4 regions of the Rhodopseudomonas sp. BR0G17 genome follow, and region 2 is predicted to be linked to each of the others. Evidence: predicted binding sites of a transcription regulator. Region 2 holds the regulator's gene; each other region holds the start of a gene.
The links. The regulator PhoB, encoded in region 2, activates phosphate uptake and scavenging genes when phosphate is short. The targets are predictions, from matches to a motif close to TGTCATNNANCTGTCAT.

Region 1: a site for PhoB is predicted at 1,384-1,400, ahead of DY467_RS18960 (Orn/Lys/Arg family decarboxylase). Genes of this name have one in related genera too.
Region 3: a site for PhoB is predicted at 2,505-2,521, ahead of ugpB (sn-glycerol-3-phosphate ABC transporter substrate-binding protein UgpB). Genes of this name have one in related genera too.
Region 4: a site for PhoB is predicted at 1,524-1,540, ahead of phnC (phosphonate ABC transporter ATP-binding protein). Genes of this name have one in related genera too.

The regions. Positions count from the first base shown of each region.
Region 1 is NZ_QUML01000027.1:47,570-51,613, reverse strand. Features, by position in the region: gene DY467_RS18970 (Rieske (2Fe-2S) protein) at 1-41, shown strand, start outside; gene DY467_RS18965 (alpha/beta hydrolase) at 243-1,088, opposite strand; gene DY467_RS18960 (Orn/Lys/Arg family decarboxylase) at 1,444-3,801, shown strand; gene DY467_RS18955 (GNAT family N-acetyltransferase) at 3,785-4,044, shown strand, end outside.
Region 2 is NZ_QUML01000028.1:1,543-5,586, reverse strand. Features, by position in the region: gene pstB (phosphate ABC transporter ATP-binding protein PstB) at 1-487, shown strand, start outside; gene phoU (phosphate signaling complex protein PhoU) at 511-1,227, shown strand; gene phoB (phosphate regulon transcriptional regulator PhoB) at 1,302-2,015, shown strand; gene DY467_RS19095 (GcrA family cell cycle regulator) at 2,364-2,873, opposite strand; gene DY467_RS19090 (aspartate aminotransferase family protein) at 3,350-4,044, shown strand, end outside.
Region 3 is NZ_QUML01000019.1:87,251-91,294, forward strand. Features, by position in the region: gene aroA (3-phosphoshikimate 1-carboxyvinyltransferase) at 1-263, opposite strand, end outside; gene DY467_RS15830 (TIGR02300 family protein) at 406-810, shown strand; tRNA gene DY467_RS15835 (tRNA-Ala) at 881-956, shown strand; gene DY467_RS15840 (CaiB/BaiF CoA transferase family protein) at 1,142-2,347, shown strand; gene ugpB (sn-glycerol-3-phosphate ABC transporter substrate-binding protein UgpB) at 2,577-3,905, shown strand.
Region 4 is NZ_QUML01000002.1:219,662-223,705, reverse strand. Features, by position in the region: gene phnD (phosphonate ABC transporter substrate-binding protein) at 1-501, opposite strand, end outside; gene phnC (phosphonate ABC transporter ATP-binding protein) at 610-1,422, opposite strand; gene DY467_RS03090 (transferase hexapeptide repeat family protein) at 1,602-2,279, shown strand; gene DY467_RS03085 (alpha-D-ribose 1-methylphosphonate 5-triphosphate diphosphatase) at 2,276-3,469, shown strand; gene DY467_RS03080 (DUF1045 domain-containing protein) at 3,492-4,044, shown strand, end outside.

The DNA of each region.
Region 1 (4,044 bases), on a different contig from region 2:
AAGTGTTGATCAACGCTGTAAGCTTGATGCCGAAGCGCTGAGGACCTGCCACCAATCTCATTCCGGCTGATTAGCCCGAACCGAACCAAGTTGTACACCAAGGTCGTCATGGCCGGGCTTGTCCCGGCCATCTACGCCTTTGGGCGAGGCAGCTCAGTAAGGCGTGGATGCCCGGCACAAGGCCGGGCATGACGGGAAAGTCGGTGCAGGACTATGTAGCGCTGGCTTTGCACCTGTAAGCCTCAGCCGACCAATTCATGCGCGGCTTTGACGAGCGCGCCGTCGGGCTTGCGGAGTTCGGCGAGGATCGAGAAATGATCGTGGCCGGCGAGCGGCAGCAGCCGACCCGGTGCACCTGCGGCCTGACGGCGCGCGTACAAGTCCATCGAATCCAGCACCAGCGCCGGCAGTTCGTTCGCGCCGTAGGCGAGGTCGAGGCGCTTGTCGATCACCGGCAATCGCGATGGAGACAGCTTTTCGACTTCTTCATCGGTGAGTTGCAGCGCCTTGTTCAGCCCGGTATCGCGGATCGGCCCGAGATCGAACACTCCGGAGATCGACAGCCCCGCGGTGACCAGCGGATGATCCAGTGTCATCGCCACGAGGTGGCCGCCAGCCGACCAGCCCGAGGTGACGACTGGCCCGGCGACGCCGTGCTCCGGGCCATGCGCGGCGAGCCAGTCCAGCGCCGCGCGGCTCTCTTCGACGATTGTGGTCAGCGTCACGTCGGGCGCCAATGAGTAACCGGGGATTGCCATCGACCAGCCGTGCGCGGCGATGCCTCCGACCAATATGGCGAACAGCTCGCGCGAATTCTTCTGCCAATAGCCGCCGTGCCAGAACACCAGGCAGGGCGCGTCGCGCTCGGCCGCGGGATAAAGGTCGATCTTGTTGTTCGGGCGTGGGCCGTAGGACAGGTCGAGCACCGACTTCAACGTCGCGCGTGCCTGCGCGGACGAGGAGTTACGTTCGGCGATCAACTCGGGGCTGTTCTTGACGGCGCTGTTGTTGTCGTAAGCCGCGTCGCGCTCGCTTTGCGAAAGTTGCGCCCATTTGGTGCGGGGATCGGTAGGGCGGTCATTCGTCATTACGGCTCCATTCGGCTGTGGGCTGATTTCCGCCAGCTTTGCAGCAACCCCGTCCGCCTGTCGACCGCATTGTCCAGGCAGATGCCGCCTCGCGATTAATCAGCTCCGCGGACAACGGACATCAGCGGTCAGAGCGTGATCATGGAGGGGCGGCCCGTTCGCTGGGGAGCGTCGGCTCGCGTACATTGCGCGAACAGTCGTCGGCCTGTGTGGCGGCGCACCACTTGAAGTTGTTGCGCCGGCTACCGCGACCGCCGCTCGCGCGTCATCCATGGCAGCCGCTGGCCACAGCCATTGTCACCACACTGTCACACAACCCGGCGAGAGAGTGTCGGCGATTCACGTGGGCACCCTCATGGACTATTTCAGGCGTTTCACCTTTCTGTTCTCGGCTCCCACCTTCGAGGCGGATGATCTTGAGGGCATCCGGTTCAACCAGATCGTCGCCGAGATCGAACGGTCCGGCTTCGAGATCGTCAAGGCGCGCAAGCTCGAGGATGCCGAGATCGCGGTGCAGACTGACGCCGCGATCGGCTGCATGGTGGTCGACTGGGGCAAGAAGGGGCTCGAGGGCAAGACTGCTGCGCTGATCAACCTGATGCGGCGGCGCGGCCTCGATTTCCCGATCGTGCTGCTGATCCGCCGCAAGCGGTTTGAGGAAGTGCCGGTCGAGGTGCTGGATTTCATCGACGGCTACGTCTTTCTCTCCGAAGAGACGCCGACCTTCATCGCGCGCAATCTGATCAGCCGGCTTAAGCAATATGCCGACACGCTGAAGACGCCGTTCTTCGGCGCGCTGGTCGATTATGCGGAGGAGGGCAACCAGCTCTGGACCTGCCCCGGCCATAACGGCGGCATGTTCTACAGCCGCAGCCCGATCGGCCGGGTGTTCATCGAGCACCTTGGCGAGGCGGTGTTTCGCGACGACCTCGACAATTCGGTGCTCGACCTCGGCGATTTGCTGACCCATGAGGGGCCGGCGCTGCGCGCGCAGAAGGAGGCCGCGCAGATCTTCGGCGCCGAGAAGACCTACTTCGTGCTCAACGGCACCTCGACCTCCAACAAGGTCGCGCTCGGTGCGCTGGTCACCGACGGCGACCTCGTCCTGTTCGATCGCAACAACCATAAGGCGGCGCACCACGGCGCGCTGATGATGGGCGGCGGGATTCCGGTCTACATCCCCACCGTCCGCAACGCCTGGGGGCTGATCGGCCCGGTGGCATGGGATGCGCTGGACGAAGAGGCCTTGCGCGAACGCATCCGCAGCCATCCGCTGGTCAAGGACCCGGAAGCGTGGCGCAAGCCGCGTCCGTTCCGCGTCGCCGTGGTCGAGCAGTGCACCTATGACGGCACCATCCACAGCGCCGAGATGATCCTACGCCGCATCGGGCATCTGTGCGACTACATCCTGTTCGACGAAGCCTGGGCCGGCTTCATGAAGTTTCACCCGCTCTACGCCGGCCGGTTCGCGATGGGGCTGTCGAATCTCGGCGACGACGCGCCCGGCATTATCGCGACGCAGTCGACCCATAAGCAGCTCGCCAGTTTCTCCCAGGCCTCGCAGATCCACATCAAGGATCGCCACATCCGCGGCCAGAAGCGGCGGGTCGAGCACCGGCGCTTCAACGAGAGCTTCATGCAGCACGCCTCGACGTCACCGTTCTATCCGCTGTTCGCTTCCCTCGATGTCGGCGCGCAGATGATGAAGGGCCGCTCCGGCGAAGTGCTGTGGGACGATACGATCCGGCTCGGCATCGAGCTGCGCAAGAAGATCCGCGCGGTGCGGCGGGAGTTCGAAGAGAAGGAGGCGCGGGCCGAGCGGCGGTGGTTCTTCGATCCGTTCGTGCCCGATCGGGTGACGATCGCGGATGCCGCGCGCGAAGGCGCCGTGCACGACGTCGCCTGGGAGGCGGTGAGCACCGACCAGCTCGCGACCGATCCGGCGTTCTGGCAAATCGGACCGAGGGCAGCCTGGCACGGCTTTGCCGATATGGCGCTCGGCTTCGCCATGACCGATCCGAACAAGCTGACGCTGCTGACGCCCGGCTTCGACCGCGCGACCGGCCGCTATGCCGAGCACGGCGTGCCGGCGCCGGTGGTGGCGCAATATCTGCGCGAGAACCGGATTGTGCCGGAGAAGAACGATCTCAACTCGCTGTTGTTTCTGCTGACGCCGGGCGTCGAGGCGAGCAAGGCCGGCACGCTGATCAGCGGCCTCGTCGCGTTCAAGAAGCTGCACGACGACAATGCGCCGCTCGACGAGGTGATCCCGGAATTCTGCCGGCGCCGGCCGGCGCGCTATGCCGGCGTGCGGCTGCGCGACCTGTGCGGTCAGATGCACCGGTTCTTCCGCGATGCCGATGTCAGCGCGCTGCAGGCCAAGCAATTCCTGCCCGAACACATGCCCGAAATCGCGATGTCGCCGCACGACGCCGCGCGCTGCCTGGTGCGCAACGATGTCGATTATCTGCCGATCAGCCAGGTCGCGAACCGGATCGCCACCACGCCGTTCGTGGTCTATCCGCCGGGGATTGCGACGATTGTTCCCGGCGAGCGGCTGAGTGAACGGGCCAAGCCGATGCTTGATTACTTGCAGATGTTCGAGCGCAGCTTCAACGAATTCCCCGGCTTCGACGTCGAGATCCAGGGCGTCTATCGCGAGTTCGACGAAGCGGGCCGGGTTCGTCTCTACACCTATGTCGTGGCCGAATAGCCTGCCGCCCTTTGGAGTTGCCGTGGACGCCGCTTCGCCGATCCTGATCCGCGCCTCGCACGACGGCGACGTCGAGGCGATGCTCGATATCTATCGCTATTACATCCGGCGCGGTCTCGATGAGGGGATCGACGACCATGGCACGCCGCAGCCGGACGATCTGAAAGAGCGGCGCAAGAACCTACGCAATCGCCGCTTTCCGCATCTGGTGGCGATCCGTGGCGAGACCGTCGTGGGATATGC
Region 2 (4,044 bases):
GTTCCAGAAGCCGACGCCGTTCCCGATGACGATCTATGAGAACATCGCGTTCGGCGTCCGCCTGTACGAGAAGATCTCGAAGTCGGAGATGGACGGCCGGGTCGAGAAGGCGCTGCGCGGCGCCGCACTGTGGAACGAAGTGAAGGACAAGCTCGGCGCTTCCGGTCTCAGCCTGTCGGGCGGTCAGCAGCAGCGTCTGTGCATCGCCCGCACCATCGCGGTGCGGCCGGAAGTGATCCTGTTCGACGAGCCGTGCTCGGCGCTCGATCCGATCTCCACCGCCAAGATCGAAGAGCTGATCGACGAGCTGAAGGAACAATACACCATCGCGATCGTGACCCATAACATGCAGCAGGCGGCGCGCGTGTCAGAGTCGACCGCCTTCATGTATCTCGGCGAGCTGATCGAATTCGGCCCGACCAACAAGATCTTCACCTCGCCGAGCGATCGGCGCACCCAGGATTACATCACCGGCCGGTTCGGCTGACGCGGCGGGCGAGGAGCACGGATATGGGATTCGAACACACCACCAAGGCGTTCGACGGCGACCTGCAGGAGCTGACCCGGCTGGTCGCGGAGATGGGCGGTTTGGCCGAGCGCCAGATCGTCGACTCGGTCGATGCGCTGATCCGGCGCGACGTCGCGCTGGCCTCGCGCGTGGTCGCGGCCGATGCCGAGATCGACCAGATGCAGCGGAATATCGAAGAGCGCGCGGTGTTGACCATCGCGCGGCGCCAGCCGATGGCGATCGATCTGCGCGAAATCGTCGGCGCGATGCGCGTCGCGACCGACCTCGAGCGGATCGGCGATCTGTCGAAGAACATCGCCAAGCGCGTCAACGCGATCGACAGCGACTTCCATCCGCTGAAGCTGATCCGCGGCCTCGAGCACATGACCGACCTCGTGCAGTCGCAGGTCAAGGCGGTGCTCGATGCCTATACGGCGCACGATCTGCCGGCCGCGATGGTGGTGTGGAACGGCGACGAGGAAGTCGACGCGATCTGCACCTCGCTGTTCCGCGAGCTGCTTACCTACATGATGGAAGATCCGCGCAACATCTCGTTCTGCATTCACCTGATGTTCTGCGCCAAGAACATCGAGCGGATCGGCGATCACGCGACCAACATCGCCGAGACGGTGTTCTACATGATCGAAGGTCAGCAGATCATGGACAAGCGTCCGAAGGGCGACATGACCACCTTCGCCAACGCGACGCCCGGTAACTGACGCTGCTCTGGCCGCCGGCCCGCCGGGCCGGCAGTCATGGGACGGATCGAGACGACACTGAGACGAGGACGACAATGGCTGCGCGCATTCTGGTAGTTGAAGACGAGGAAGCGCTGACGACGCTGCTGCGATACAATCTGGAATCCGAAGGTTACGAGGTCGAGACGGTGGCGCGCGGCGATGACGCCGACACCCGGATGAAGGAGCGGATTCCCGACCTGGTCGTTCTGGACTGGATGCTGCCGGGCCTGTCCGGCATCGAGCTGTGCCGCCGGCTGCGGGCGCGTCCGGAAACCAAGCAACTGCCGATCATCATGCTGACGGCGCGTGGCGAAGAAAGCGAGCGGGTCCGTGGGCTCGCGACCGGCGCCGACGATTACATCGTCAAGCCGTTCTCGGTGCCGGAGCTGCTGGCCCGGGTGAAGGGCCTGCTGCGCCGCGCGGCGCCGGAGCGTCTCGCCACCGTGCTGGCGTACGGTGATCTCGAACTCGACCGCGACAAGCGCCGGGTGGCGCGCTCCGGCCGGCCGATCGATCTCGGTCCAACCGAGTATCGCCTGCTCGAATTCTTCCTTGAGCACCCGGGCCGGGTGTTCAGCCGCGAGCAGCTGCTCGACGGCGTTTGGGGCCGCGACATCTACATCGATGAGCGTACCGTCGACGTGCACATCGGCCGCCTGCGCAAGCTGCTCAATATCGGTCGCGAGCAGGACCCGATCCGCACTGTTCGCGGTGCCGGCTACGCCCTCGACGATCGCTTCGCCAAGGTCGAAGGCAGCCCGTCGTAGTTGTTAGCAGGTTTGCGACGTCGGTGAGCAAAGCGAGCGTGCCCACCAAGACACTCGTTCAAACCACGATGACCGCGAGCGTGATTTAGCGACACGTGGCAACGACGCGATGGCGGCGTTTGTCGACTCTATCGCTTTTGCAATCGTTCAGCCGCGGCCTCAGCCCAACATAGCAGCGTCATCCTCCGCGAAGGCGGAGGATCCCGTATTGCAGTGAGTGGGTGGGAAGTAACGGACGCTCTGGGATACTGGGTCGCCCGCTTTCGCGGGCGATGACAGTTTGGCGGGATGGCCAACCCTGCGCTGCGCGAGCGCGGATTGCCGCGGCCTTGGGCTGGCGGCGTCAGTCTAGCGGGTGGTCTTGGGAGCTGCGCGTCGGCGATCGCCGACCGGCTGATAGGCGATGCGCGAGTGATGCGCGCAGTAGGGCAGGCCCGGCAGCGACTTGCCGCCGCAGAAGAAGAATTCCGGGCTCGACGGATCGCCGACCGGCCAGTGGCAGGTGGCTTCGTTGAGTTCCAGCAGCGACAGCCGCTGGTTCATCGGAACCACGTTGTCGAAGGCGATCGGATCTGGCTCGGCTTCCACTTCGAAAGCGTGCGCCAGTGCGGTGTTGCCGCGCGCCACCGGCCGGGTCACCCTCATCATCTGCTGCACCGGGCGCGCCTTGCGCGGCCGCGGCGCTGCCGACGTGGGGCTCTTGGCCCGGCCCGACAGGCCGAGGCGGTGGACCTTGCCGATCACGGCATTGCGGGTGACGTTGCCAAGCTCGGCGGCAATTTGACTCGCCGACAGCCCGCCCTCCCACAATTTCTTCAACTGCTCGACGCGCTCGTCGGTCCAGGTCAATGCCGTCATAGTTCTATCCCTTCCTGCCGCGGGCGCCGAAGGGCGGCGCGGAACCGCGGCTGTGAGGTCGTCAAAATCTCAGCTGTCAGAATCCCTTAGCGCTCGCCGGACGACCCTTGCCGCCCCGGCGTTACGCCTCATCCGAGAACTCGAAATGGATTACAAACCGCGCACGAGATGTCGTACCCGACAGTCAAAAGGCTACAATATGCCGTGACTCACGCGCAAGAGTCCGACCCGGTGCGTCCACACCTTCTCCTGTGAGTGAGTCCGCGAAGCCACAACAAACAGCGCGAGTGCTGCTTTCTGGCAGCACTTCGTCGAAGCTCCGTGTTGACAGTGAGTTCGACGCTTCTAGAATAATCCCACGTGCCGCCTGGAAAGGCGGCACGTTTCGTTTCCGGGGTACGTTGTCCCAGACTGCGTTCGTGTCATGCGCGTGACGCGGCCGGCCGGCGGCCCGCTATTTTCCGATCGGATCGGCCATGTCTCAGAGCGCTTCAACGTCCCATCTCCTCCCGGTTTTCGCCAGAGCGGATGTCGCGTTCGAGCGCGGCGAAGGTGTCTGGCTGCACGGAACTGATGGCGAGCGCTACCTCGACTTCACCAGCGGCGTCGCCGTCAACGCGCTCGGCCATTGCCATCCGCATCTGGTCGAAGCCTTGCAGGAGCAGGCGACCAAACTGTGGCATATGTCCAACCTGTTCAAGAGCCCGGACGGCGAGAAGCTGGCGGCGCGGCTGTGCGAACAGAGCTTTGCCGACAAGGTGTTCTTCTGCAATTCGGGTGCTGAAGCGGTCGAGTGCGCGCTGAAGATGGCGCGGCACTATCACTTCTCCAAGGGCGAGCCCGAGCGCACCCGGGTGATTACTTTCGAAGGCGCGTTTCACGGCCGCACGCTCGGCACGCTCGCCGCCACCGGCTCGGCAAAGTACCTGGAAGGCTACGGCAAGCCGCTCGACGGTTTCGATCAGTTGCCGCTCGGTGACCTCGATGCGGTCAAGGCCGCGATCGGTCCGAATACCGCCGCGATCCTGATCGAGCCGCTGCAGGGCGAGGGCGGCGTGCGCTCGCCGGAGCTGGCGTTCTTCCGCGGCCTGCGCGAGCTGTGCGACGCGCACGGCCTGCTGCTGATCTTCGACGAAGTCCAGACCGGCATGGGCCGCACCGGCGAACTGTT
Region 3 (4,044 bases), on a different contig from region 2:
AAGCCGGCGACGCCGACGCCATGCACGCGCCATTCGCAGTCGCCGGTGCGTTCGACCTTGGCGCCCAGGGCGCGCATCGCCTTGGCGGTGTTGAGAACGTCCTCGCCCTCGAGCAGGCCGGAGATTCGGGTCTCGCCGACCGCCAGCGCACCGAGAATCAGCGCCCGGTGCGAAATCGACTTGTCGCCCGGGACGCGCGCGGTGCCGTGCAATGCGCCGCTCTTGCGCGCCTGCAGCGGCGTCGGCTGGTTCGAATCAGTCAAGATTGTGGTCCCTCGCGGCTGCGGGTGATTCGGCCTGGCATTGCGGCCGTCCTCGCGGCCTTCGGCATAAACCGCTATTGACAGCGGCGTGCCAACTAGCCAAGTGAAGCACCGTTTTTCAAGAAATCCCAAGGTTGCACAAGTGGCGAAATCCGATCTCGGAACCAAACGCATTTGCCCGACGACGGGCAAAAAGTTCTACGATCTGAACAAGAATCCCGTGATCTCGCCCTACACCGGCGAGGTGGTGCCGATTGCACCGGTCACGGCGCCGCGCACCCGTGCGGATCAGCGCTCCGCGGCCCCCATGGACACCGAGGCGCCCGAGGCGATGGAAGCCGAAGAGCTGGTGTCGCTGGAAGAGGCCGATGCCGAGGAGAACTCCGGCAAGGTCAAGGCCGTGGTGCCGGAATCCGAGGACGACATCGAAATCGACGAGGCCATCGACGACGATGACGACGATTCGACCTTCATCGCCGATGAAGAAGAAGAGGATGAAGACGTCACGGACATCATTGGTGACGTTTCTGGCGATGAGGAGACTTGAGATCGTCGCCGATATGTGATCAACGATTGCCGCGCGGCCGATTTTGATTTGCGCCGCGCACCCAGGGTAAGGGGCCATAGCTCAGCTGGGAGAGCGCTTGCATGGCATGCAAGAGGTCGGCGGTTCGATCCCGCCTGGCTCCACCATCCTTCCCTCAGGCTTCCGTAGCTTTTGTCTCGCTCAGGCGCACACCCAGCGCCGCCGCTCAGGCCCGCAGCACTGAAGCCTCTCACGCGCTGCGAACGAAGCCGACGCCCGCCGGGCATTTGCCAAGACGGTGTTGGGGGCGATAAGTTCTCCGCTCCTGCAAAGCTTCGGTAAGAAAGCCCTTATGACCTCTGCATCGATGCCCGGCGCGATCGCCGGATTGCGCGTAATCGATCTGACCCGCGTGCTTGGCGGGCCCTACTGCACCCAAATCCTCGCCGACCACGGCGCCAACGTCATCAAGGTCGAACCGCCGGCCGGCGACGAGGTGCGCGACTGGGGGCCTCCCTTCCATGACGAGGACGCGGCGTATTTTCTCGGCGTGAATCGCAACAAGCGGTCGATCGGCCTCGATCTCGCCTCGCCCGGCGGGCGCGAGGTGCTGTTGAAGATGCTCGAAGACGCCGACGTGCTGATCGAGAACTTCAAGCCCGGCACGCTCGACAAATGGGGCCTCTCCAACGAGGTGATTCGCGAGAAGTTTCCGCGGCTGGTGCATTGCCGGATTTCGGGCTTCGGCGCCGACGGCCCGCGCGGCGGCAACCCCGGCTATGACGCCATCATCCAGGCGATGACCGGCATGATCGCCGCGACCGGCTCGCCGGAGAGCGGACCGGTGCGAATCGGTGTGCCGCTGGTCGACATCACCACCGGCCTGTATGCGACCATTGGTATCCTGATGGCGCTGGCGGAACGTGAGCGCTCCGGCAAGGGCCAGTTCGTGGAGACCACGCTGTACGAAACCGGTCTCGCGATCATGCATCCGCATACCGCGAACTATTTCCTGCATGGCAAGCCGCCGGCGCTGACCGGCAACGAGCACCCGAACCTGGTGCCGTATTCGACCTTCAACGCCCGCGACGGCCAGATCTTCACCGGCGTCGGCAATGACGGCACGTTCCGCAAGCTGTGCAAGGAAATCGGCAAGCCGGAGCTCGGCACCGATCCGCGCTTCGCGCGCAACAAGGATCGCATCGCCAACCGCGCTGCGCTCCGCGCCGAACTCGAGGCGGTGTTCAGCCAGCACGATGCGGTGCCGCTGTGCGACCGGCTGCTCAACGCCGGCCTGCCCGCCGGCCCGGTGCAGTCGATCGACAAGGCGTTGACGAGCCCCCACACCGCCTACCGCGGCGATGTGATCGAGAAGGATTGGTACAAGGGCGTTGCCTCGCCGATCCGGTTCGAGCGCACCAAGGCCAGCTTGCGCGGCCTGCCGCCGACGTTCAGCCAGCACGCCAACGAAGTGCTCGGCGAGTTCGGCTATTCGGCGGACGACATCGCCAAGCTGAAGGCCGACGGCATCGTCAGCGGCCCCGAGCGCAAACGCTGATGAGAGCGGCGCCGGCCGCGATGCCGGCGCCGTTCATTCTGCTTTCGCTACGCACCCAGCTGCGATTACCGCAGTGCAGGAACTCTTGCACTGCATCATAAGCTGTTGCGACGACAGCGATGCCGCCGCTTCCTCCCCGGCGGAGCCTCGCTTATACGGTCATGTGTCTGTCATCGCGCACTGCTACGCGCGCCCACCACGACAGCACGTGCCCAACCGGGAGGTTTTCATGGCATTTCGATCCTTTGGCCTGACCGCGGCCGCCGCGACGGCGATCGCCGCGACGCTGGCGATGGCTGCGCCGGCATATGCGGTCACCGAAATTCAGTGGTGGCACGCGATGACCGGCGGCAACAACGACGTCATCGTCAAGCTGGCCAATGACTTCAATGCCGCGCAGAGCGACTACAAGGTGGTGCCGACCTACAAGGGTGGCTACGCCGATACCATGAACGCCGGCATCGCCGCGTTCCGCGCCGGCAACGCGCCGCACATCCTCCAGGTGTTCGAAGTCGGCACCGCCACCATGATGGCGGCGACCGGCGCCGTGAAGCCGGTCTACAAATTGATGCAGGAAACTGGCGAGCCGTTCGACCCGAAGGCGTATCTGCCGGCGATCACCGGCTACTACTCGACCTCCAAGGGCGAGATGCTGTCGTTCCCGTTCAACTCGTCGTCGATGGTGATGTGGGTCAATCTCGACGCGCTGAAGAAGGCCGACATCGCTGAGATCCCGAAGACCTGGCCCGAGGTGTTCGAAGACGCCAAGAAGCTGAAGGCTGCCGGCTACGCCACCTGCGGCTTCTCCACCGCCTGGGTCACCTGGGCCAATCTCGAGCAGCTCTCGGCCTGGCACAACGTGCCGCTGGCCAGCAAGGCGAACGGTCTCGACGGCTTCGATACCAAGCTCGAATTCAACGGCCCGGTTCAGCTCAAGCATCTGCAGAAGCTGATCGAGCTGCAGAAGGACAAGACCTACGACTATTCCGGCCGCACCAACACCGGCGAGGGCCGCTTCACCTCGGGTGAGTGCCCGCTGTTCCTGACCTCGTCGGGCTTCTTCGGTAACGTCAAGTCGCAGGCCAAGTTCAACTGGACCAACGCGCCGATGCCCTACTATCCGGACGTCAAGGGCGCGCCGCAGAATTCGATCATCGGCGGCGCTTCGCTGTGGGTGATGGGCGGCAAGAACGCCGCCGAGTATAAGGGCGTCGCCAAGTTCCTGGCGTTCCTGTCCGATACTGATCGCCAGGTCGCGATCCACAAGGCCTCTGGCTATCTGCCGATCACCAAGGCGGCCTACGAGAAGGCCAAGGCCGACGGCTTCTACAACGAGCAGCCGTATCTCGAGACACCGATCAAGGAACTGACCAACAAGCCGCCGACCGAGAATTCGCGCGGCCTGCGGCTCGGCAACATGGTGCAGCTCCGCGAGCTGTGGGCCGAGGAGATCGAGCAGGCGCTGGCCGGCAAGAAGACCGCCCAGCAGGCACTCGACGCCGCCGTCGAACGCGGCAACGCCATGCTGCGCCAGTTTGAGAAGACGGCGGTGAGGTAAGCACCGTTACCCCTGGCGTCATGCCCCGCGAAGGCGGGGCACCCAGTATTCCAGAGCGTTGCGATTTGAACAGCAACGACATGGAGTACTGGGTCGCCCGGTCAAGCCGGGCGATGACGGACAGGATGCTTGTCGAGTC
Region 4 (4,044 bases), on a different contig from region 2:
ATCGATCGACATCTTGTTCATCATGAAGCGCGGCACGTTGTTGCCGGAGGTCGAATTTGGATCGACCAGGCAGAGGTTCTTGCCCTTGAGATCTTCGATCTTCTGGTAGGGCGAGTCCTTCTTCACATACAGCACCGAGTGATAGCCCTTGGAGCCGTCACCGTTGACCTCGATGGCGAACGGCTCGACCTTGGCGCCGACCAGATAGGCGCGGGCGTAGGACGCCGGCCCATACATGCCGATGTGGATGTTGCCGGCGCGCTGGCCTTCGATCACCGCGGCGTAGTCGTTGGCAATGCGCAGCTTCACCGGTACGCCGAGCTGCTTGGTGAGATAGTCAGTCAGCGGGGTCCAGCGGGTGGTGGTGCCCGAGGCGTTCTCGTCCGGGATCTTGCCGAACACCAGCTCGGGATATTTCGCCTTCCAGTCCTGCGCCGGCGCGGCGTGCGCGGTGAACGCCAGCGCGGCAGCGGCGGCGACGAAAGTACGGAGCTTGATCATGAGGTTTCCTGTCTCTTCAGTCGGTGAACGGTCGAAACACGGCGACCGCACGCGGACGCGCCGCGGGCGGTGCCGGATAGGGGAGACGGCGAACGATCGCCGCCGGGATCAGGCCACGGCGACGCCGGCCAATGCGGGGGCGGGAAGGCCGTGCGGAACGTGCGGCGCAGCGCCGAGCACTTCGTCGGCTTCGAGATCGTAGAGTTCGCGCGCGATCTGGTCGGTCAGCGCGGCCGGCGCGCCGTCGAACACCACGCGGCCCGAAGCCATGCCGATCAGCCGGTCGCAATAGGTTCGGGCGAGATCGAGCGAATGCAGATTGCACAGCACGGTGATGCCGAAGTGCTTGTTGATGCGCAGCAGCGCATCCATCACGATCTTGGTGTTGCGCGGGTCGAGCGAGGCGATCGGCTCGTCGGCGAGCACGATGTCCGGCTGCTGCACCAGGGCGCGGGCGATCGCGACGCGCTGCTGCTGGCCGCCGGAGAGCTGGTCGGCGCGCTGCGCCGCGTAGGACGCCATATCGAACTGATCGAGCGCCGAGATCGCGAGCGCGCGATCCTGCTCCGGCCACATCTGCACCAGCGAGCGCCACGACGGCACTTCGGACAGCCGGCCCATCAGCACATTGGTCAGCACGTCGAGACGGCCGATCAGGTTGAACTGCTGAAAGATCATCGCGGAGCGTGCGCGCCATTGTCGCAGCTCGCGGCCCTGCAGCGCGGTCACATCGACGCCTTCGAACAGGATGCGTCCTTCGGACGGCTCCGCCAGCCGGTTCAGCATGCGTAGCAGGGTCGACTTGCCCGCGCCGGATCGCCCGATCACCCCGACGAAGCTGCCGCGCTCCACCGAAAACGATGCGCCATCTACGGCGGCTTTGCTGCCGAAACGGCAGGTCAGACCCTCAACTACCAGCATGCGCTGCTCCCGAAACAGGTTCGGGAGGAATCGCTAACGCTGTTGTTTTGCAGCCGTGTGACAGTCGATGTAGTTCCGCCGACATATCAAGGTCTTCGCTGCGTCATCGATGCGTCACGACGGCGTCATGAGCGGCGCCGATGACAGGTCTCATCCCAATCATCGCGCACGAGACTCCCATGGCCGCGAAACTGCTAACGGTCGCGCCGACCGTCGATCCGACCGCCAAGCTGCACGACGTCACCCTCGGCGCCTATTGCGAAGTCGGCGCCCGCACCATCCTGAACGAAGTGGCGATGGGCGATTACTCTTACGTCGTCAACGATTCGCAGATCACCTACACCAGCATCGGCAAGTTCTGCTCGATCGCGGCGATGACCCGGATCAACCCCGGCAATCACCCGATGCAGCGCGCCACCCAGGCGCACTTTACCTATCGCGCCAGCACCTATTTCGAGGGCGAGAGCGACGACGCCGAGTTCTTCGCCTGGCGCCGCTCGCATCACGTCGAGATCGGCCACGACGTCTGGATCGGTCACGGCGCCATCGTGCTGCCGGGCCGCAACATCGGTCCCGGTGCGGTGGTTGCTGCAGGCGCGATCGTCACCCGGGACGTGCCGGCCTACACGATCGTGGCCGGCAACCCGGCCCGGCCGATCCGCCGCCGTTTCTCCGAGCAACAGGCGGAGCGTCTGGTCGCGCTGGCGTGGTGGAATTGGGACCACGAAGCGTTGCGCAACGCGCTGCCCGACTTCCGGAAATTGTCAGCGGACGAATTCCTCGACCGATATGAAGGTGCGGCGAAAGTGCAGTCGCCGGACCGAGAGCCGGCAGCAGAACAGCAGGTGATGGGATGAGCGAGATCGCGATCGAAGGTGGCCGGACGCTGCTCGGCGACGAGATTGCCGAGGCCTCGCTGCAGATCGCCGGCGGCGCCATCGCCGAGGTCGGCTCCGCCGCGAGCAATGCGGCAATCCGGATCGACGCTCGCGGCCTGCTGGTGCTGCCCGGGATCGTCGATCTGCACGGCGATGCCTTCGAGCGGCAAATGATGCCGCGGCCGGGGGTCGATTTTCCCATCGATGTCGCGCTGATCGACAGCGACCGCCAGGCGATCGCCAATGGCCTGACCACGGTCTTTCACGCCGTCACCTGGTCGTGGGAGCCCGGCCTGCGCAGCGCCGACAACGCCCGCCGGATGCTGGATGCGATCGATCTCACCAAGCCGCGGCTTTCCGCCGACACCCGAATTCATCTGCGCCACGAGACATTCAATCTCGATGCGGTCGATGAGATCGCGCAGTGGATCGGCGACCGCCGCGTCGATCTGTTCGCCTTCAACGATCACATGGACTCGACGCTGGCGAACCTCGCCAAGCCGCAGAAGCGGAACCGGATGGTCGAGCGCACCGGCCTGTCCGACGGCGAATTCGACCGGTTGGTCGAGCGCATCGCGGCGCGTGGCGACGAAGTGCCACAGGCGAACCGGCGCCTCGCCGCCATCGCCCGCGAGGTATCTATGCCGATGCTGTCGCACGACGACGATACCCCGGCGATGCGGCAGGGTTATCGTGATCTCGGCGTCGGCATCGCCGAATTCCCCACCACCGAGGAGACCGCGCGCGATGCGGCGCTGCACGGCGACTTCATCGTGTTCGGCTCGCCGAACGTAGTGCGCGGCGGCAGCCACACCGGCTGGACCAAGGCGGCCGACATGATCGCCAAAGGACTGTGCTCGGTGTTGGCGTCCGACTACTACTACCCGGCGCCGCTGCTCGCCGCATTCCGCCTGGTGCACGACGGCATCCTGCCGCTGGAACAGGCCTGGAAGCTCATCTCTGAGAACCCCGCCCGCGCCGCAGGTCTCGCCGAGCGCGGCATGATTGCGAGCGGCCAGCGCGCTGACGTTCTGCTGGTCGATGATCGGGTCGCGTTGCGGCCGCGGATCGTCGCGGTGATCGCCGGCGGCCGGCTGGTGCATGTCGACGATCCGGAGCGCTTCGTGATCATGCGCAAACTGCCGCATCCGGCTGGCGTTGCCGCCTGATCTGACGCTATCATCACCGGCGATGTCGAATTTTCCACGTTACGCGATTTACTATCTGCCCGCCGCAGGCAGCGCTCTGGCGCAGTTCGGGGCGACGATGCTCGGTTACGATGTCATCTCCGGCGAAGACGTGCCGTTCGCTGCGCATACGGCGGCGATTGCGGACTGGCGCGACATCACCGCAGACCCGCGCGGCTACGGCTTTCACGCCACTCTGAAGGCGCCGTTCGGATTGATCGGCGGCCGCAGCGAAAGCGACTTGCTTTGGGCCTGTGCGACCTTTGCCGAAACGCCGCGGGCGATTCCGCGGATCGCCCCGGTGATCAGGCCGATCGGCGGGTTCATCGCGCTGGTGCCGGAAACGCCCTCCGAGCCGCTGCAGCAGCTCGCGGCCGATTGCGTTCGCGACTTCGATGAATTTCGCGCGCCGCTGTCGGCGGAGGATCGCGCCCGGCGCAAGCCGGAACGGCTGACGCCCGAGCAGGTCGGCTATCTCGATCGCTGGGGCTACCCCTATGTGATGGACGAGTTCCGGTTTCACATGACGCTGACCGGTTCGCTTGATCCGGCTCGCC